Regions from separate parts of the Zoogloea sp. GDB6 genome, predicted to be linked through region 4. Evidence: predicted binding sites of a transcription regulator. Region 4 holds the regulator's gene; each other region holds the start of a gene.
The links. The regulator sigma-54, encoded in region 4, starts transcription at its own class of promoters, with help from an activator protein. The targets are predictions, from matches to a motif close to TGGCACGCTTNCTGCTNA.
Positions count from the first base shown of each region.

Region 1 (5,133 bases), 1.0 Mb from region 4:
CGGGCACACCAAAACAACCTTGCGCTGCAACACATCATGACCGCTGCCATCGACACCTCCGACCTGACCCCGGCCCAGAAAGCCGCCATCATCGCCGAAGCCCTGCCCTACATCCGCCGCTTCCAGGACAAGACCCTGGTCATCAAGTACGGCGGCAATGCGATGACCGACCCGCACCTGAAGGCCTGTTTCGCCCACGACGTGGTGCTCCTCAAGCTGGTCGGCTTCAACCCGGTGGTGGTGCACGGCGGCGGCCCGCAGATCGAGAACATGCTGTCCCGCGTCGGCAAGAAGGGCGAGTTCGTGCAAGGCATGCGCGTCACCGATGCCGAGACCATGGAAGTCGTGGAGATGGTGCTGGGCGGCCAGGTGAACAAGGAGATCGTCAATCTGATCAACCAGGCCGGCGGCAAGGCCGTGGGCGTGACCGGCAAGGACTCCAACTTCATCCGCGCCAAGAAACTGATGATGGAGAACAAGGACGCCCCCGGCGACCTGATCGACATCGGCCAGGTCGGCGACATCACGCAGATCGACCCGAGCCTGATCTCCTTCCTCGACAAGGGCGACTTCATCCCAGTCATCGCGCCGATCGGCGTCGGCCCCGACGGTGAGAGCTACAACATCAACGCCGACGTGGTGGCCGGCAAGCTGTCCGAAGTGCTGAAGGCCGAGAAGCTGGTGCTGCTGACCAACACCCCGGGCGTGCTCGACAAGGACGGCAAGCTGCTGACCGGCCTGACCCCGCGCCAGATCGACGAACTGGTGGCCGACGGCACCCTGTCCGGCGGTATGCTGCCGAAGATCGGCTCCGCCCTCGACGCCGCCCGCAACGGCGTGAAGAGCGTGCACATCATCGACGGCCGCGTCGAGCACTGTCTGCTGCTGGAAATCCTCACCGACCACGGCGTCGGCACGATGATCAAGAGCAAGTAAAACACGCAACCTTTGCGGAACTCCGGGGCGCAGCGGGCACTCTTCACATGCCCCTGGCCCCGGTTTTCCGTTTGCTATCCATGCCCACCCACCAAACACGCCCTCTCGCCCTCGCCCTTTTCGTCGTCTGCAGCAGCCTGCTCGCCTTCGGCCTCTACCTCCAGCACGTGAAGGGCATCGAACCCTGCCCAATGTGCATCATGCAGCGCTACGCCCTGCTGGCCTGCGGCCTGATCGGCCTGGGTGCCGGTCTGCACAACCCGGCCACCAAAGGGCGCTACGTTTGGTCGGCTCTGCTCGCCGTCGCAGCCCTCGCTGGTGCAGGCGTAGCGGCGCGCCAATCGTGGATCCAGTGGTATCCGCCGACAGTCTCCGAATGCGGCCCCGGTCTGGAATACATGCTGGAGAGCTTCCCGCTGTCCTCCGCGCTGCCGATGATCTTCCGCGGCGCCGGCGACTGCTCGGTCGTGGACTGGACCTTCCTCGGCCTGTCCATCGCCAACTGGTCCTTCCTGGCCTTCACCACCATCCTGCTCAGCCTCGCCGTGCATCTGCTGCGGCATCGCAAGTCCGCCGCCTGATTCTGCGCCCCAGCACAGGGCGATGCGCACCAGCCAAGTGCGCATCGCTCCCCTCCCGCACGCCCCGCCCCCGTTTCTCCCCAGTATTTACCTGATCTGGGCGCAGTGGCACGGCCATTGCTAGTAGCCATCCGACGAATGCGCATGAGGCAATAAAGACTTTGCCGCACTGCGCACTACCTGAATCCAGGTGCTTGTTGCGCGCCGCCCCCGAGGCTGGCGACGCGGTCCGGCCAACGACGGCCCCGCCGCGATCAACGACGATCTCTCTCCTGCTCAAGGCTTACCCGCCCGCATCGGTCCCGTGCGTCCGGTCCGGGGAGAATCAATGTCGGAGGAATCATGCGCAAACAGAAACTGGTCATGGTTGGCAACGGGATGGCGGGTGTCCGCACGCTGGAAGAGCTGCGGAAGATCGCCCCGGACATGTACGACATCACGGTCTTCGGTGCCGAACCGCACCCCAACTACAACCGCATCCTGCTCTCTCCGGTGCTGGCCGGCGAGATGACCATCCAGGACATCATCCTCAACGACCTGCAGTGGTACGCGGATAACGAGATCACCCTGCACTTGGGCGCGCGGGTCACCGAGATCGACCGCCGCAACCGCTCCATCGTCGCCACCGGCAAAGACGGCCAGCCGATCACCGTCGATTACGATCGCCTGCTGCTCGCCACCGGCTCGACCCCCTTCATGCCGCCGATTCCGGGCAAGGACCTGCCTGGCGTGATCTCCTACCGGGACATCAAGGACACCGACGAGATGATCGACGCGGCGTCCAAGTACCAGCACGCGGTGGTCATCGGCGCCGGCCTGCTGGGCCTGGAAGCGGCAAACGGCCTGGCCCTGCGCGGCATGAACGTGACCGTGGTGCACATCTCCGACTGGATCATGGAGCGCCAACTCGACCGCACTGCCGGCAAGATGCTGCAGGCTGCCCTCGAAGCCAAGGGCATGAAGTTCAAGCTCAACGCCCAGACCGCCGAACTGGTGCAGGGCGAGTCCGGCCGCGTCTGCGCGGTGAGGTTCAAGGACGGCGACAGCCTCCCGGCCGACCTCGTGTGCATCGCCGCCGGCATCCGCCCCAACGTCGAACTGGCCGAGAAGGCCGGCATCCACTGCAACCGCGGCATTGTCGTCAATGACACGCTGCAGACCTACGACCCACGCATCTACGCCGTCGGCGAATGCGCCAACCACCGGGGCACCGCCTACGGCCTGGTGGCGCCGCTATTCGAGCAGGCCAAGGTGGCCGCCAACCATCTGGCCATGTACGGCATCGGCCGCTACCAAGGCTCGGTGACCAGCACCAAGCTCAAGGTCACCGGCATCGACGTGTTCTCCGCGGGCGACTTCTCGGGTGCCGAAGGCACCGAGGATATCGTGCTCCACGATCCCGGCGTGGGCGTCTACAAGCGCCTGGTACTGAAGGACGACAAGCTGGTCGGCGCGGTGCTGTATGGCGACACCAAGGACGGCGCCTGGTACTTCCAGCTGCTGAAGGACGAGCAGGACATCCGCGACATCCGCGACAACCTGGTGTTCGGTAACTCCCACCTGGGCGACGTCGGCCACAAAGGCAACAGCCTGGCCGCCAGCATGCCCGACACCGCCGAGGTGTGCGGCTGCAACGGCGTGTGCAAGGGCACCATCGTCAAGGCCATCAAGGAACAAGGCCTCTTCACACTGGAAGACGTGCGCAAGCACACCAAGGCCTCCAGCTCCTGCGGCTCCTGTACTGGCCTGGTCGAGCAGATCCTTGCCTCGACGATCGGCGGCGCCTACCAGCCGGCCGACTCCAACAACAAGGCGGTGTGCGGCTGTACCGACCATTCCCACGGCGACGTGCGCAAGGCCATCCGCGACAACAAGCTGCTGTCGGTGGCCGACACGCAGAAGTTTCTGGCCTGGAAGACGCCCAACGGCTGCGCTACCTGCCGCCCGGCCCTCAACTACTACTGCCTGTCCACCTGGCCCCACGAGGCCATCGACGATCCGCAGAGCCGCTTCATCAACGAGCGGGCCCACGCCAACATCCAGAAGGACGGCACCTACTCGGTGGTGCCGCGCATGTGGGGCGGCCTGACCACCCCCGGCGAGCTGCGCGCCATTGCCGACGCCGCCGAGAAGTACAAGGTGCCGACCGTCAAGGTGACCGGCGGCCAGCGCATTGACCTGCTCGGCGTGAAGAAGGAAGACCTGCCCGCCATGTGGGAGGACTTCGCCAAGGCCGGCATGTGCTCCGGCCATGCCTATGGCAAGAGCCTGCGCACCGTGAAGACCTGCGTCGGCGCCGAGCACTGCCGCTTCGGCACCCAGCGCTCGATGGAGCTGGGCGTCAAGCTGGAGAAGATGCTGTTCGGCATGTGGAGCCCCCACAAGGTCAAGCTGGCGGTGTCCGGCTGCCCGCGCAACTGTGCCGAATCGGGCATCAAGGACGTGGGCGTGATCGGTGTCGATTCCGGCTACGAGCTGTACATCGGCGGCAACGGCGGCATCAAGACCGAAGTGGCCCAGTTCTTCTGCAAGGTGAAGGACGACGCCGAAGTCATGGAATACGGCGGCGCCTTCATCCAGCTCTACCGGGAGGAAGGCTTCTACCTGGAACGCACCTGCCACTACCTGGAGCGGGTCGGCATGGAGCACATCAAAAAGCGTGTCCTCGAAGACGAGGCCAACCGCAAGGCGCTCTACGAAAAGCTCCTCTTCGCACTGCAGAACTACAAAGACCCGTGGGCCGAGATCTTCGAAGACAAGAGCGGCGGCATCCACAAGCGTCAATTCGAGATCATCAAGGTTTGAGGAGCGCCCGCAAATGAGCGAATGGAAACGAATCTGCGCCGTCAGCGACGTGCCGGTCCTGGGCTCCCGCGTGGTGCATAGCGAGGACGAAGGGCGCATCGCGCTGTTCCGCAACTCGGCCGACCAGGTCTTCGCAGTGCGCGACCGTTGCCCCCACAAGGGCGGCCCCCTGTCCCAGGGGTTGGTGCATGGCACCACGGTCACCTGTCCGCTGCACAGCTGGAAGATCCAGCTCGATGACGGCCAGGTCGTACCGCCGGACGTGGGCTGTGTGAAGCCCTTCCCGGTCAAGGTCGAAAACGGCGAGGTCTTCCTCTCCTTGTAAGGGTTTCACGCGCGGGGGCGGTGTCCTGCGCAAGCAGTCTCCCCCACCGCCCCCGTCGCGTGAGCCCCTTTTAACGCTTTCCCGATATTCAAAACTGCCCAAGGCAGCGCCCTGCAAGGTGCCGCCAGGCCCCACTCGTACCCAGGAGTCTGAAATGGACCGCAAATCCTTCCTGAAAGCCGGCCACACCCCCACCCTGCTGGCGGCCTTCCTCTACTTCGACCTCGCCTTCATGGTGTGGGTGCTGCTCGGCCCGCTGGGCGTACAGATCGCCAAGGATCTCGGCCTGACCCACGCCCAGAAGGGCCTGATGGTGGCCACGCCGGTGCTTGCTGGCGCACTGCTGCGCCTGGTGATGGGCGTGCTGGTCGATCACCTCAAGCCCAAGATGGCCGGCGCCATCGGCCAGGTCATCGTGCTCTGCGCGCTGGCCTTCGCCTGGCACTTCGGCATCCACAGCTATGAAGAGACGCTGGTGCTGGGCCT
Region 1 is NZ_CM161497.1:1,074,726-1,079,858, reverse strand. It holds gene argB (acetylglutamate kinase) at 37-936, shown strand; gene AC1PQG_RS04830 (disulfide bond formation protein B) at 1,017-1,517, shown strand; gene nirB (nitrite reductase large subunit NirB) at 1,860-4,322, shown strand; gene nirD (nitrite reductase small subunit NirD) at 4,336-4,647, shown strand; gene AC1PQG_RS04815 (nitrate/nitrite transporter) at 4,802-5,133, shown strand, end outside.
Region 1: a site for sigma-54 is predicted at 1,624-1,641, ahead of nirB (nitrite reductase large subunit NirB). Genes of this name have one in related genera too.

Region 2 (5,133 bases), 1.6 Mb from region 4:
TGGCGGACGCCGGCCGTGAGGCTTTCGCGCGGCCGCTGGACGGCCTAACCGATGCGGAGCGGGAACGCTTCTTCCACGGTCGTTCCCTGTTCAACCAGAGCTGGGTGGTGGCGCCGGCCAAGGACGACCAGGTGGATGGCCTCGGCCCGCTGTACAACCGGCTGGCCTGCATCTCCTGCCACGCCCGCAACGGCCGCGGCCTGCCGCCGGAACAGCCGGACGAGCGCATGCAGTCGATGCTGGTACGGCTGTCGGTGGCAGGGCGCGGCCCGCATGGCGGACCGCGGCCCCACCCGGCCTATGGCGACCAGTTCAACGAGGAGGGCATCCCCGGCGTGCCCGGCGAGGGGCGCATCCGCCTGGGCTGGGTCGAGTCGAAGCGCCGGCTGGCGGATGGCGAAGCGGTGTCGTTACGCCGTCCGCGGCTGACCTTCACCGAACTGGGCTACGGGGCGATCGGCAAGGTGCTGACCTCGCCGCGGGTCGGCCAGCAGGTGGTGGGCATGGGCCTGCTCGATGCGGTGTCGGCGCAGGCCCTGGCGGCGCTCGCCGCGGAGCGCAAGGCGGACGGCGTGAAAGGGCGCGTGAACCAGGTGTGGAATCCGGAAACCGCTGCACTGGAGGCCGGCCGCTTCGGCTACAAGGCCAACATGCCGACGTTGCGCGCGCAGATCGCCGGGGCTTTCCTGGGCGACCTGGGCATCACGTCCGACCTGCATCCGGCGCAGAACTGCACCGCCGCGCAGTCCGCCTGCCGGCAGGCGCCGAACGGCGGTACGCCGGAGCTGAGCGCCCGCCAGCTGGATGATGTGGAGTTCTATCTGGCCCACCTCGCCGTGCCAGCCCGCCGCAATGCGGACAGTGAAGTCGTGCGGCGCGGCGAGGCGCTGTTCGCTGCCAGCGGCTGCGCGCAGTGCCACCGGCCGAGCCTCTCGACCGGCGCGTCGCCGCGTTTCCCGCGCCTCGCCGGGCAGACCATCGCGCCTTACACGGATCTGCTGATCCACGACATGGGGCCTGGCCTGGCCGACGGTCGGCCGGATTTTGCGGCGTCCGGGCGGGAGTGGCGCACGCCGCCGCTGTGGGGAATCGGGCTGACGCAGACGATCAGCGAGCAGCAGCGCTATCTCCACGACGGCCGCGCGCGCAGCCTGAGCGAGGCGATCCTGTGGCACGGCGGCGAGGCGAAGGTCGCCCGCCGGCGTTTCGCTGCGCTGCCGATCCAGGAGCGCCGTGCGCTGCTGGCCTTCCTCGAAAGCCTGTGAGGCGAAGGGCGGTCAGCTTGCAGAAGGTGCTGGGGGCCGATTGATACGCAAATAAGCTGCGCAAATGCACTCTGATTGGGCATTCGCTATATTTGAGTGCATATAGAGGCCGCGTAGAGGGGCTGCGGCATGTGTGGCGTGTGCCACGGTGCGTGCCGAAGAAAGGAGGCAGGGCGGTGTCGGTGCGCTCAGCCGACGAGGCCGAGGATCACCGACGGGGCCTTGAACGCGGCGGTGGCTGGAGCGCCGACTTTCAGGCCGAGGGTGACTGAGCTTTCATGGGTGATCGTGGCGTGGACGGTCTGCCCATTGCCGAGGGTGAGGGCTACGTCGGTGCTGATCGGCCCCTCGGTGATCGCCGAGATCGTGCCGTCGAGGCAGTTGCGGGCCGACAGCCTGGCCCCCGTGCCACCGGCCACGAGCAGCACCGACGAGGCTTTGACGAAGGCCTGGACGGGCGTGCCGGCGGCCAGGTTGAGCTCCCTGATCGCATCGTTGGCGACGGTGGCGATGATCTTCAGGCCGCCGGGCAGCACCACGTCCACCTCGGAGTTGATGGTGCCGAGCGTGATGGCGTCGATGGTGCCGTCGAAGGCGTTACGGGCGCTGATCTTCATGGGGCGTTTTCCGGAAACGATGGCTGCGGGCGCCAGCATGCGATGGTGCCGCCCGCTTGCGCAAGTGCGTCGATGCCTTTCAAGCGTGCGGCACTGCGGGTTGGTGGCCCGCTATTTGCTGGAGTACAGTACGCTCCGTTGTATATCGATATATATAGGAACAACAATGACAACCCGCCGCACCATTCACCACAAGCTTGTCGGGAAGCTGACAGTCGATACCGAGTTCGGCACCTTTCTCGGCGACACGCGCATCCGCCTGCTGGAATCCATCGACCGCTACGGTTCGATCTCCCAGGCCGCCAAGGCCGTGCCGCTGTCCTACAAGGCGGCGTGGGACGCCGTGGACGCGATGAACAATCTGGCCGAGTCGCCGCTGGTGGAGCGTTCGGTGGGCGGCAAGGATGGCGGCGGCACCAGCCTCACCGACTACGGCCGCCGGGTCATTGCGATGTACCGGGCGGTGGAGCAGGAATACCAGGAGGCCATTGACCGCCTGTCGGCCCGCCTCGGTGACGGCGGGGAGGGCAGCATGCGCCAGTTCCAGACCCTGCTGCGGCGCATGTCGATGCGCACCAGCGCGCGCAACCAGTTTGCCGGCACGATCAGCGGCCTGCGCGAAGGCGAGGTGAGCTTCGAGGTGCGGGTGCGTCTCGACGATGCCAACGAAATCGTCGCGGTGATCACCCGCGAGAGCGCCGAGACGCTGGAGCTGGGTATCGGCCAGGACGTGCATGCCTTCGTCAAGGCGCCATCGGTGCTGCTGATCACCGATCCGCAGGCGCGCACCACCGCCCGCAACCACCTGTGGGGCGAAGTCAGCCGCATCCACGAAGGGCCGGTGAGCTCGGAAGTGACGATCACCTTGCCCGGCGGCCGCACCGTCACCTCGGTGGTGACCCACGACAGCATCGACAACCTCGGCCTCGCCATCGGCACGCCGGCCTGTGCGGTCTTCCAGGCCACGTCGGTGATCCTCGCCATCTTCGACTGAATTTCAACCTGACCGGAGTCCTTCGATGAAACCTTCCTTCCGTTCGCTCGCGCTGTTCGCCGTCCTCGCCGGTTCTTCCCTGCTGGCCCAGGCTGAAGAGGTGTCGGTGGCGGTGGCCGCCAACTTCACCGCGCCGATGCAGAAGATCGCCGCCGAGTTTGAAAAGGCCACCGGCCACAAGGCCCAGTTGGTGTTCGGCTCGACGGGCAAGTTCTACGCCCAGATCAAGTCCGGTGCGCCCTTCCAGGTGCTGCTGGCGGCCGACGACGAAACGCCGGCCAAGCTCGTCAAGGAAGGCGACGGTGTGGCGGGCAGCAGCTTCACCTACGCGATCGGCAAGCTGGTGCTGTGGTCGCCGAAGGCCGGCGTGGTGGACGACAAGGGCGAGGTGCTGAAGGCAGCCAAGTTCGAGCACCTGTCCGTCGCCAATCCCAAGCTGGCGCCCTACGGCCTGGCCGCGATGGAAACCCTCAAGGCTCTCGGCCTGGCCGACAGCCTGCAGCCGAAGATCGTCCTCGCCGAGAGCATCGGCCAGGCCCAGCAGTTCGTCTCGTCGGGCAGCGCCGAGCTGGGTTTCATCGCCTATTCGCAGATCCACAAGGACGGCAAGCTGATCGACGGGGGTTCCTACTGGCTGGTGCCGTCCAAGTATTACAGCCAGATCCGCCAGGATGCGGTGGTGCTGAACAAGGGCAAGGGCCAGGCGGCCGTCACTGCGCTGACCGCCTTCCTGAAGTCGCCGGCCGCGGCGGCGATCATCAAGTCCTACGGGTACGAACTCTGATCGATGGTTGAGCGATGGAATTGACACCGGAAGACTGGTCGGCGGTTCGCCTGACCCTCGAGCTGTCCACCCTCGTCACGGTGTTGTTGCTGATCATAGGGACCCCCATCGCCTGGTGGCTGGCCCGCACCCGGTCGCGCCTGCGCGGCGTGATCGGGGCGGTGGTGTCACTCCCTATCGTGCTGCCGCCGACGGTGCTGGGTTTCTACCTGCTGGTGCTGATGGGGCCGCAGGGGGCGGTGGGGCGCTTCACCGAGGCCCTCGGCCTCGGGCGCCTGCCGTTCACCTTCACCGGCCTGGTTGTGGCCTCGATCATTTATTCGCTGCCGTTCGTCGTGCAGCCTATCCAGAACGCCTTCATGGCGATGGGCGACCGCCCGCTGGAGGTCGCGGCGACGCTGCGCGCCTCGCCGCTGGTCACCTTCTTCACCGTAACGCTGCCGCTGGCCCGGCCGGGTTTCATCACCGCAGCCATCCTCGGCTTTGCGCACACCGTCGGCGAGTTCGGCGTGGTGCTGATGATCGGCGGCAACATCCCGGACAAGACGCGGGTCATCTCGATGCAGATCTACAACCACGTGGAAGCGATGGAATACGGCCAGGCCCATGGCCTCGCTGCCGGCCTGCTGGCCTTTTCCTTCATCGTGCTGCTGGGGCTCTACGCCGTCGGCGGGCGCAACGGGCTGGGGGGCGGGCGATGAGCGAGGCCGGCATCCAGCTGCAGTGCCGCTTGCCGCTGGCGGATTTCACCCTCGAGGCGGACCTGAACCTGCCCGGCCGCGGCGTGACCGCGCTGTTCGGAGTTTCGGGCTCGGGCAAGACCTCCCTGCTGCGCTGCGTGGCCGGGCTGGCGCGGCCGGCCGGGCGCGTGAAGATCAACGGCGAGTGCTGGCAGGACGACGCGCAGCGGGTCTTCCTGCCGACCCACAAGCGCGCCCTCGGCTACGTGTTCCAGGAGGCCAGCCTGTTCGCCCACCTGTCGGTGCGCGCCAACCTGGAGTTCGGCCGGAAGCGCATCGCCGCGGCGGAGCGCAAGGTTGGCTGGGAGGCGGCGGTCGAACTGCTGGGCATCGGCCATCTGCTCGATCGCGGCACGGCGGCCTTGTCCGGCGGCGAGCGCCAGCGGGTGGCGATCGCCCGCGCGCTGCTGACCAGTCCGCAGCTGTTGCTGATGGATGAGCCGCTGGCGGCGCTGGACAGCCGGCGCAAGCAGGAGATCCTGCCCTATCTCGAGCGCCTGCACGACGAGTTGGCGACGCCGATCCTGTACGTCAGCCACTCGCCGGACGAGGTGGCGCGGCTGGCTGATCACATGGTGCTGCTGGAGCAGGGCCGGGTGGTGGCCAGCGGGCCGACCGACGAACTGCTGGCCCGTCTGGACTTGCCGCTGGCCCTCGACGAGGACGCGGCGGTGCTGGTGGACACCCAGGTCGTCGGCCACGACGAGGATTACCAGCTGACCCGCCTGGGTTT
Region 2 is NZ_CM161497.1:4,213,686-4,218,818, reverse strand. It holds gene AC1PQG_RS19180 (di-heme oxidoreductase family protein) at 1-1,265, shown strand, start outside; gene AC1PQG_RS19175 (TOBE domain-containing protein) at 1,454-1,882, opposite strand; gene AC1PQG_RS19170 (TOBE domain-containing protein) at 2,049-2,876, shown strand; gene modA (molybdate ABC transporter substrate-binding protein) at 2,902-3,660, shown strand; gene modB (molybdate ABC transporter permease subunit) at 3,675-4,361, shown strand; gene modC (molybdenum ABC transporter ATP-binding protein) at 4,358-5,133, shown strand, end outside.
Region 2: a site for sigma-54 is predicted at 1,987-2,004, ahead of AC1PQG_RS19170 (TOBE domain-containing protein). Genes of this name have one in related genera too.

Region 3 (5,133 bases), 920 kb from region 4:
TCTTCCATCGTGCACACCAGGCTGCGCGCGGTCTGGCTGTGCAGGTGGCCGAGGGCGGTGCCGAAGAACACGGCGAAGACCAGGATCTGCAGGATTTCATTGGCCGCCATCGCCTCGAAGATGTTCTTCGGGAAAACGTGGGTGATGAAGTCCTTCAGGTTCAGCGCGCTGGTCTTCAGGTTGGTGGCGGCGCCAGCTTCGGGCAGCGGTACGTTGAGGCCGGTGCCGGGCTGCAGCAGGTTGGCGAACAGCAGGCCGAGCAGCAGCGAACAGAACGAGGCGCAGACGAACCAGCCGAGGGCCTTGAGACCGATGCGGCCAACCGTCTTGGTGTCGCCCATGCCGGCCAGGCCGGCGACCAGGGTCGCAAAGACCAGCGGTGCGATGATCATCTTGATCAGGCGCAGGAAGACGTCGGTCAGGATGCCGAAGTAGGAGGCGATTTCCTTGGCCTGGGCGGGCGTGGCGGCCAGCGTGTTGCAGGCGTAGCCGACAATGATGCCGAGCACTAGGGCGATCCCGATCAGGGTCGTCAGCCGGTTCATTTTCATGATGTTCTCCTTGTTCCTATGAATGGAGGGCTGCTCAGGCGGCCCGGGTCGGGATCATTTGCGGCTTGGTCAGTATTTCCGGGCGCAGCACCTCGGCCAGCTGCTCGGCGTTCATCAGCTGGCGCGCGAGCACGATCTCGGCGACGCCCTTGCCGGTGGCGTGGGCTTCGGCAGCCACGTCGGTGGCGTTGGCGTAGCCGATGTAGGGGTTCAGCGCGGTGACGATGCCGATGGAGCGTTCGACGCTGGCGCGCAGGGCGTCCCGGTTGGCGGTGATGCCATCCACGCACAGGTCGGCCAGCGTGGTGCAGCCGCGGGACAGGTGCAGCACGCTCTTGAACAGGCTGTGGGCGATGATCGGCTCGAAGGCGTTGAGCTGCAGCTGGCCGGCTTCGGCGGCGAAGGTGACGGTCATGTCGTTGCCGATCACCTCGAAGGCGATCTGGTTCACCACTTCCGGGATCACCGGATTGACCTTGCCCGGCATGATCGAGGAGCCGGCCTGGCGGGCCGGCAGGTTGATCTCGCAGAAGCCGGCGCGCGGGCCGGAGGACAGCAGGCGCAGGTCGTTGCAGACCTTGGACAGCTTGGCGGCGACGCGCTTGAGCACGCCGGACAGCTGGATGAAGGCGCCGCAGTCCTGGGTGGCTTCGATGAGGTTCGGGGCGGTGACCACCGGGATGCCGCTGACTTCGACCAGGCGGCGGCACACCAGGCCGGCGTAGTCCGGGTGGGCGTTGATGCCGGTGCCGATGGCGGTGGCACCGAGGTTGATCTCGCGGATCAGCAGCGCGGCTTCCTTCAGGCGCTCCTCGTCCTCGCCGAGCATGGTGGCGTAGGTGGAGAACTCCTGGCCGAGGGTCATCGGCACGGCGTCCTGCAGCTGGGTGCGGCCCATCTTCAGCACGTCGGCGAATTCGGTGGCCTTGCGTTCGAAGGCGAAGCGCAGGTGGGCCATGGCGTCCACCAGGCGGAAGATGCCCACGTAGGTAGCCAGCTTGAGGGCGGTGGGATACACGTCATTGGTGGACTGGCTCATGTTGACGTGTTCGTTGGGGTGCAGGAACAGGTATTCCCCGCGCCGGTGCCCCAGGATCTCCAACGCCCGGTTGGCGATCACCTCGTTGGCGTTCATGTTGGTAGAGGTACCGGCGCCACCCTGGATGACGTCCACCACGAAGTGATCGTGGTACTGGCCGGCGATCACTTCGCGGCAGGCCTTGACGATGGCGTCGGTGCGCTCGCTGTCGAGCAGGCCCAGTTCCTGGTTGGCCTGGGCGGCGGCGAGCTTGATCTGGGCGAGGGCGCGCACCAGGTCCGGATAGGCGGCGATGGAGATGCCGCTGATGTTGAAGTTCTCCAGGGCCCGCAAGGTGTGCACGCCGTAGTAGGCGGCGGTGGGAACCTGGCGGTCGCCGAGCAGATCGTGCTCCGTGCGGTAGATGGCGGTGGTGGTCATGCGTGTCTCCAATGCTTTTGAATGTCGTTTGCCGGGCCGTGGAGAGGCCGTCGTGCCCATTCATTTGCAGGAGCTGTGCCACCGCTCGGACCTCGATCCGAGTTTTTATGAGTATGTTTTTAAAGGGTTTTGTTTTCTCCGGTTACAGGTTCGTTCGGATTCCCGGAAAGGGGGTGAAAAAAGCATCCGGAAATCCGAACGGTGCGGTGGGGATGAGGGCTCAGTACCAGTTCGAATCGTCGTCGTCGCCCGCCTTGCGGGCAGCGGCCTTCACGCGGACGGCTTCCTCGCGCAGGAAGGTGACGATCTGCCAGATCTCCTCCTCGCCGAGGGCCATGCCGAAGGAGCCCATCTGCGTGTTGGGGCGGCCCTTGGAGATGGTGTCGAACATGAACTTGTCGGAGTTGGGGCCGCCGGGGGCCCAGGCGCCGCGCACGAGTTGCGGGCATTTGCCGCCGTGGCCGCGGGTGTTGTGGCACTGCTGGCAGTTGCGGCCGAACAGCTCCTCGCCCTTGCGGGCGGCCTCGGCGTTGCCGGCGAGGGGATTGGCCGACGCGGCGGCGGGGGCGCCGCCGGCCGGCGTCACGCCGAAGGCGTGGGCCAGGCCGCTGAGCCCGAGGGCGAGGCACAGGCCGACGGCGAACGCCCGTTGCCGGATGGCACGGGCGGTGAGGGAAGTGGGGAACGTGGGGTGTGTCATGGTTCTCTGGTGTGGGGATCGTTGGAGTTTGATCACGGCGCCAGGCCGTGGGCTCTCAGGATGGCGGCGAGGCGGCCGTCGCTGTGCAGGCTGTCCACCGCGGCATTGACGTCGGCCAGCAGGGCCGGGTCGCTGCGGCGCAGCGCGAAGACGAAGCGGGTGCGGCCGGCCTCGGGCAGCGCCAGGCCGTCGCTGGCCGAGGCCTGGCCCAGCCGCCGGGCCTCGGCGAGGGCCGGCTGCCACAGTGCGGCGGCGTCCACGCTGCCGTCGGCGAGGGCTGCGAGGAGTGCGCCGTTGTTGCCGTAGGGCACCCGGTGCAGGTGCTGCTGGAACAAGTACAGATCGGCCGGTGTGGCGGTGACCACGCCGATCCGGCCGAGCCGGCGGGCGTCGTCGAGCTTGCTGATCTGCGTGCGGGCGCCGACCAGCACATAGCCGGTTTCCAGGTAGGGCGTGCTGGCGGCCAGGCGTTTCTCGGCCAGCTCCTCGTTGGGCCCGCCGCTTTCCGGAATGCCGGCGAACAGCGCGCAGGCGCCGCCGGCGAGGTTCTGCGCGAGGGCCTTGCCGAGCCCGCCGCGGTTTGGGATGGTTACCCACTGCAGGCGGACTTCCCGGCCGAGTTGCCGTGCGACGGCGCGGGCCAGTTCGGCGTCGATGCCGCCGTCCGGCAGGCTGCTGGCCGAGAACGGGGGGTTGGCTTCGGCGAGGCAGACGGTCAGCGGACCGCCGCCTGGTTCTGCCGGGGGCGGCGCGCTGCCGGCCGGCTGGCCGTGGGCGAGCAGGGCCAGCAAGGTGCCGCAAAGGCGTGTGCGCGGTGTCATGGATCGCTCCGCGGGCACGGCCCAGGCTTGGGCCGCGCCCGCCGCAAGGGCAGGGACGGGGTTAGCGGTACTGCGGCGAGAGGGCGAAGACCATCATGCCGCCGCCGCGGTTCTGGTGCTTGAACAGCTCGCCGTACACCAGCGGCCACAGGCTGCCGCCGCCAGGGCCGTAGACGATGGCCACGTACTGCTGGCCGTTCACGTTGAAGGTGGTCGGGTTGCCGTGGATGCCGGTGCCGACGTTGAAGCGCCACAGGGTTTCGCCGGTGTCGTCGCGCATCGCCGAGAAGTAGCCTTCGGCGTCGCCGGAGAAGACCAGCCCGCCGGCGGTGGCGAGCAGGCCGCTGGTGGCCGGCGTGCTCTGCGGGCGGGACCATGCCAGCTTGCCGGTGGTGGCGTCGAAGGCCTTCACGCCGCCGGTGTAGGGGTTGGCCTTGAGGACCTTGGACGACAGGAACCACTCGCCCTGCTTCCATTCCATCTTCTTGGCCTGGATATCCATCGAGCTGTCGATGTAGGGCACGTAGAGCAGCTTGGTGAGCGGGCTGTAGGCGGCCGGGTGCCATTCCTTGCCGCCGTCGAGGATGGGGGCGACGTCGGTGGCGACCTTGTCGTAGCCGGGCACCTTGTCCGGATTGACGATCGGGCGACAGTTGCCCTGGAAGCCGGTGACCCAGTTCACGCGGGCGATCGGTACCACCCAGTTGCACTTGCCGCTGTCCCGGTTGATGGAATAGACGTGGCCGTTGCGGTCGGCATGCAGCCACACCTTGCGGCCCTGGTCGTCGTCCACCAGGATGGTTTCGTTGTTGCCGTCGTAGTCCCAGGAGTCGTTGGGGGTGTACTGGAAGTGGTGCTTGATCTTGCCGGTGGCGGCGTCGAGGGCCAGCGTGGAGTTGCTGTACAGGTTGTCGCCGGCGCGCACGCGGGGGTCGAAGTCCGGCGTGGGGTTGCCGACGCCCCAGAAGATGGTCTTGGTCTTGGGGTCGTAGTTGCCGGTCAGCCAGGCGGAGGCGCCGCCGGTCTTCCAGGAGTCGTTGGCCCAGGTCTTGGCGGCGGGGTCGCTGGCGCTGGTCGGGCGGGTGGTGGTCTGCCACACGGTCTTGCCGGTGTCCGGGTCGAGGGCGGTGATCTTGCCGACGTTGCCGCCCACGTCGGAGCCGGAGTTGCCGACCACGATCAGGCCGTTGGCGACCAGCGGCATCGAGGTGTAGATCTCGCCGGTACGGTAGTCGCCAAGCGCGACGTCCCACAACACACGGCCGGTGGTGTTGTCGAGGGCGACCACGTGGCTGTCGAGGGTCGCCATGTAGACCATGTTCTTGAACACCGCGACGCCGCGGTTGACGGCCTCGCAGCACAGGCGCGGGCCGATGTCGCCGGGCAGCGGATGCTCGTATTTCCACAGCATGCGGCCGCTCTCACCGTCGAGGGAGAAGACCTTGTTCTGGCTGGCCGTCACATAGATGCGGCCGTTGACGACGGTGGTCTGGCTGTCCTGGGCGTCGTTCACGCCAAAGGACAGGTTCCACTTGGGCACCAGCCGCACGACGTTGTCGCGGGTGATCTGGCGCAGTTGGCTGAAGCGGGTGGCCTGGTAGT
Region 3 is NZ_CM161497.1:990,535-995,667, forward strand. It holds gene AC1PQG_RS04435 (dicarboxylate/amino acid:cation symporter) at 1-551, opposite strand, end outside; gene aspA (aspartate ammonia-lyase) at 586-2,010, opposite strand; gene AC1PQG_RS04445 (c-type cytochrome) at 2,231-2,710, opposite strand; gene AC1PQG_RS04450 (substrate-binding periplasmic protein) at 2,743-3,531, opposite strand; gene AC1PQG_RS04455 (PQQ-dependent dehydrogenase, methanol/ethanol family) at 3,593-5,133, opposite strand, start outside.
Region 3: a site for sigma-54 is predicted at 2,074-2,091, ahead of aspA (aspartate ammonia-lyase). Genes of this name have one in related genera too.

Region 4 (5,133 bases):
GCCATAAACGTACTGTGAGACCCGCAGTGGACGGCGGAGAGGCACGCCGATGCGTCGTTTGCGCCAAGTCGTGGAGTTGCGGCGGCTAAAAGCCGCTTTCTTCCATCGCGCGTCGCTGGCGGTCGACGAATTCCTGCGTCGAGTCGATGCCGCGCAGCAGTAGGATCGTCGAACGCACGGCCGCTTCGAGCAGCACGGCGAGGTTGCGGCCGGCCGCAACCGGCAGCACGACACGGCGTACCGGCACGCCGAGGATGGGCTGCTGTTCGCCGTCGAGGGTCAGGCGCAGCGGGTCTTCCTGGCCCGGCTGGCGGCGTTGCAGGTGGACCACCAGCTTGAGCTTCATCTTCCGCCGGCAGGCCGTCTCGCCGAAGATCGTGCGGATGTTGAGGATGCCGAGGCCGCGCACCTCGATGACGTCCTGCAGCAGTTCGGGGCAGCGTCCTTCCAGTACGGTCGGGGCGATGCGCGAGAACTCGACGATGTCGTCAGCCACCAGGCCGTGGCCGCGGGAGATCAGTTCCAGCGCCAGTTCCGACTTGCCGGCACCTGAGTCGCCGGTGATGAACACACCGAGGCCCAGTACGTCCATCAGCACCCCGTGCAGCGCGACCCTTTCGGCCAGCTGGCGCGACAGGTAGCTGCGCAGCAGGTCGATGACATTGGCGGACGGCAGCGGGCTGGCGAAGAGGGCGATGTCCTCGTTTGCGCACAGCGTGCGGATGATGCTCGGGATCTCCTCGTCGTCGGCGACGATGAGTGCCGGCGGGGCGTAGGAAAGGATCTCCCTGACGTGGTGGATGACCTTCTCGCGGGTCTGGCGGCGGGCCCAGGCCATCTCGGAGGAGCCGAGGATCTGCAGGCGGTCCGGGTGGATCAGGTTGAGGTGGCCGACCATGTCGGCAGGCCAGATGCGGTCTTCGGAGACCGAAATACGGGTCGCCAGGCTGCCGCAGATGTGGCGCAGCCGCAGGCGCTCCAGATTGTCGTCAAACAGCCGGCTGACCGTCGTCTGACGCATGGCTGCCCCATTGGGCGAAAAGGGTGTGGGCCGCCTGGGCATCGGGCGCGCTCATCAATTGTTCTCGGAAGCTGCGGTCGCTGAACATCTGAGCCAGTTCGGACAGCAGTTGAAGATGGTGTTCGTTGGCCTGCTCGGGCACCAGCAGCACGAACAGCATCGATACGGGACGTCCGTCGGGGGCGTCGAAGGGAACGGGGTCGGCGAGGCGGATGAAGGCACCCAGCGCCTCCTTGAGGCCCTTGATGCGGCCGTGGGGAATGGCGATGCCCTGGCCGAGGCCGGTCGAGCCGAGCTTCTCGCGGGCAAACAGGCTGTCGAAGACGGTGCTGCGGCCGATGCCGTGGTTGTTCTCGAACAGCAGGCCGGCTTGCTCGAAAGCGCGCTTCTTGCTGCTCGCCTCGAGCCCGACGACCACGTTGGTCGGCGGCAGAAGTTTGGCGATGAGGTTCATGCGAGGACTCTCCCGTGTGCGGAACGGTCCGACACAGGTTGCCGGTGAAAGGCGATTCAGGAAGATCCGGAGGCGGAGGCCGCCGGGGCCGTTGTGTCAATTGGGGCGCATTATAGCCACAACGGTCCCGGGGAAAAGCGTATTACTTAGCGCCGGGAATCAGGACTCGGCGAGGTGCTGCTTCAGGGAGTCGTGACCGTGGTCGCTGGTCTTGTCCTTGTACTTCAGGACCTGACGGTCGAGCTTGTCAATCAGCCCGTCGATGGCTGCGTACATGTCGGCATCTTCGTTCTCGACGTAGATGTCCTTGCCGCGCACGTGCACGGTGACTTCGGCCTTCTGACGCAGCTTTTCCACCGAGAGGATCACGCCGACGCTGGTGACGTTGTCGAAGTGACGGATCACGCGGTCCAGCTTGCTCGTAACGTACTCGCGGATGGCCGGCGTAACTTCGACGTGATGCCCCGTGATGTTGAGGTTCATGGTTGCTACCTTTCTGTCAGATGGTTTTGCGCAGACTGACCGGCGGAATATCGAGGGACTCGCGGTATTTTGCAATTGTCCGACGCGCCACGACGATACCCTGCTGGCCCAACAACTCGGCAATCTTGGCGTCGGACAAGGGTTTCTTCTTGTCTTCCGCTCCCACGAGCTGGCGAATCAGCGCCCGAATCGCCGTCGAGGAAGCAGCCCCACCGCTGTCGGTGGCAACGTGACTGCCGAAAAAATACTTGAACTCGAAAATGCCCCGCGGTGTGGCCATGTACTTTTGGGTGGTCACCCGCGAAACGGTGGATTCGTGTAGATCCAGCTGTTCGGCAATTTCCCGCAGGGTCAGCGGTCGCATTGCCACATCGCCATAATCGAAGAACTGGCGCTGGCGGTCAACGATCGCTTGCGAAACCCGCTGGATGGTGTCGAAACGCTGTTGCACGTTCTTGATCAGCCAGCGTGCTTCCTGCAGGTGGCTGGACAGGGAGCCGCTGGCGCCGCGGTTGTCGCGCAGGATCTGGGCATACAGCTGATTGATGCGCAGGCGTGGCATCGCGTCCGGATTGAGGCTGACGACCCAGTTGTTGCGCATCTTGCGGACCACCACGTCGGGGACCACGTAGCGGGTGTCGGCCTGGGAGAACTGGGCGCCGGGGCGCGGGTTGAGGCCGAGGATCAGCGCGTGGGCCTCGCGCAGCGTGTCGTCGCTGCAGCGCAGTGCGCGCTTGATCTTCAGGAAGTCGCGGGCGGCCAGCAGTTCGAGATGTTCGCTGACGATGGCGATGGCCAGGTCTCGGGCTTCGCTGGGGGGCTGGGTATGCAGTTGCAGGGCCAGGCACTGGCCCACGTCCTGGGCGCCGATGCCGGCCGGGTCCAGGCTCTGGATCTGGCGCAGCGCGATCTTGAGGTCGTCGAGCTCGATTTCCAGCTCTGGCGGCAACAGCGGCAGCAGATCGGCCAGGTCCTGGCTGAGGTAGCCGTCGTCGTCGAGGGCCTCGATGAGGAAGCGCACCAGCGCCCGATCCCGGTCGGACAGCGGGGTCAGCGCAACCTGGGCGTCCAGGTGGTCGCGCAAGGACGGCACCGCGGCCTGGAACTCCTGGAAGTCGGTCTCGTCATCGTCGTCGCGTTGCCCGCCACTACCCGCCGCAGCCCATTCACCGGCTTCGCCGCTACCGTCGAAATCGTGATCCGGTTCGCGCTCGCGTTCCGCCTCCCGGGATTGCTCCTGCTCGCGCTCGTGGGCGGCTTCGCTGCCCGCTGGCGCCACAGGGCCGGGTGCCTCGACGCGGCTCGAGCCGAGATCGCCCTCGGGCTCCTCCCGTTCGAGCATGGGGTTCTCCAGGAGGATCTTCTCGATCTCCTGGTTGAGTTCGAGGGTCAACAACTGCAGCAGCTTGATGGACTGCTGCAGCTGGGGCGTCAGCGCGAGATGCTGGGAGAGTTTGAGCTGGAGGCTGGGCTTCATGAGTCGTATCGGGCCTCAGAGCCTGAAGTGCTCGCCGAGGTACACCTGGCGAACCTGTTCGTTGTGAACGATCTCGTCCGGGCGGCCACTGGCCAGTACTTCGCCGGCGTTGATGATGAAGGCACGGTCGCAGATGCCGAGGGTTTCACGGACGTTGTGGTCGGTGATCAACACACCGATCCCCCTGTCCTTCAGGAAACGGATGATCTTCTGGATGTCGATGACGGCGATCGGATCGACGCCGGCAAAGGGTTCATCCAGCAGGATCAGGCGCGGATCGGTGGCTAGCGCGCGGGCGATCTCGCAGCGCCGGCGTTCGCCGCCGGATAGGGAGATCGCAGTGCTGTCGCGCAGGTGTTCGATGCCCAGCTCGTTCAGCAGCTCGTCGAGGCGGCTGGCGATCTGCGCCTTGGAGAGGCTCTGCAGTTCAAGCACTGCCTGGATGTTCTCGGCCACCGTCAGCTTGCGGAAGACGCTCATCTCCTGCGGCAGGTAGGACAGCCCGAGGCGAGCTCGCTGGTGGATCGGGCGATGGGTCAGCACCTCGTCGTCGAGGGTGATCTCACCGCCGTCGGCGGCCACCAGACCGACGATCATGTAGAAGCAGGTGGTCTTGCCGGCGCCGTTGGGACCGAGCAGACCGACCACCTCGCCGCTGCCGACGTTGAAGGAGACGTCGTGAACGACCGTGCGGGCCTTGTACTTCTTGCGCAGGTTGCTGACTTTAAGCAGGCTCATCGCCGGGGTGTTCTTTCAGGACTCTACGAATGATTTCGGTGGAAAAGCCGCGACCTTGAAGGAATCTCGCCTGCCGTGCCCATTCTCGCGCGTCTGCGGGCAGAGTGGCGAATTTTCGGCGGTGGATGTCGCGCGCTCGTTCGAGTTCGCTCTCGGCGGTGTTTTCCTCGATGGCGTCGCCGATCAGTTCGGAGGATACCCCGCGGCGGCTCAGTTCCAGTTTCAGACGGGCGGCGCCGAAGCGGCTGGCCTTGGAGCGTACGTAGGCGTCGGCGAAACGGGCATCGGACAGCAGGCCGAGGTCCACGAGGCGGTCGAGCTCGGCATCGACCTCCTCGGGGCTGCCGAGCGCGCCGAGCTTGCGCGCCAGCTCCGCGCGGGAGTGTTCCCGCTGGGCCAGGCAGCGCAGTGCGCGCTCATGCAGGCTTGCAGCCATCGGCGTGCCGTCCGGGGCCGCTGCGTCAGGCCGTCGCTGCGGCTGCCGGAGCCACCGCTGCCATCTCGGGCAGGCCGACCGCCACGCGGATCTTGTTTTCGATCTCGCGGGCGATGTGCGGGTTGGTCTTCAGGAACTCGCGGGCGTTGTCCTTGCCCTGGCCGATCTTCTCGCCGTTGTAGGCGTACCAGGCGCCGGACTTGTCGACGAACTTGTGCTGGACGCCCAGATCGATGATCTCGCCTTCGCGGGAGGTGCCCTCGCCGTACAGGATGTCGAACAGGGTTTCGCGGAACGGCGGGGCGACCTTGTTCTTGACGACCTTGACCTTGGTCTCGGAGCCGATCACCTCGTCGTTCTTCTTGATGGTGCCGATGCGGCGGATGTCCATGCGCACGGACGCGTAGAACTTGAGCGCGTTGCCGCCGGTGGTGGTTTCCGGGCTGCCGAACATCACACCGATCTTCATGCGGATCTGGTTGATGAAGATGACCAGCGTGTTGGTGCGCTTGATGTTGGCGGTG
Region 4 is NZ_CM161497.1:68,551-73,683, forward strand. It holds gene AC1PQG_RS00305 (PsiF family protein) at 1-5, opposite strand, end outside; gene hprK (HPr(Ser) kinase/phosphatase) at 86-1,021, opposite strand; gene ptsN (PTS IIA-like nitrogen regulatory protein PtsN) at 990-1,475, opposite strand; gene hpf (ribosome hibernation-promoting factor, HPF/YfiA family) at 1,635-1,958, opposite strand; gene AC1PQG_RS00325 (RNA polymerase factor sigma-54) at 1,975-3,435, opposite strand; gene lptB (LPS export ABC transporter ATP-binding protein) at 3,451-4,173, opposite strand; gene recX (recombination regulator RecX) at 4,160-4,609, opposite strand; gene recA (recombinase RecA) at 4,635-5,133, opposite strand, start outside.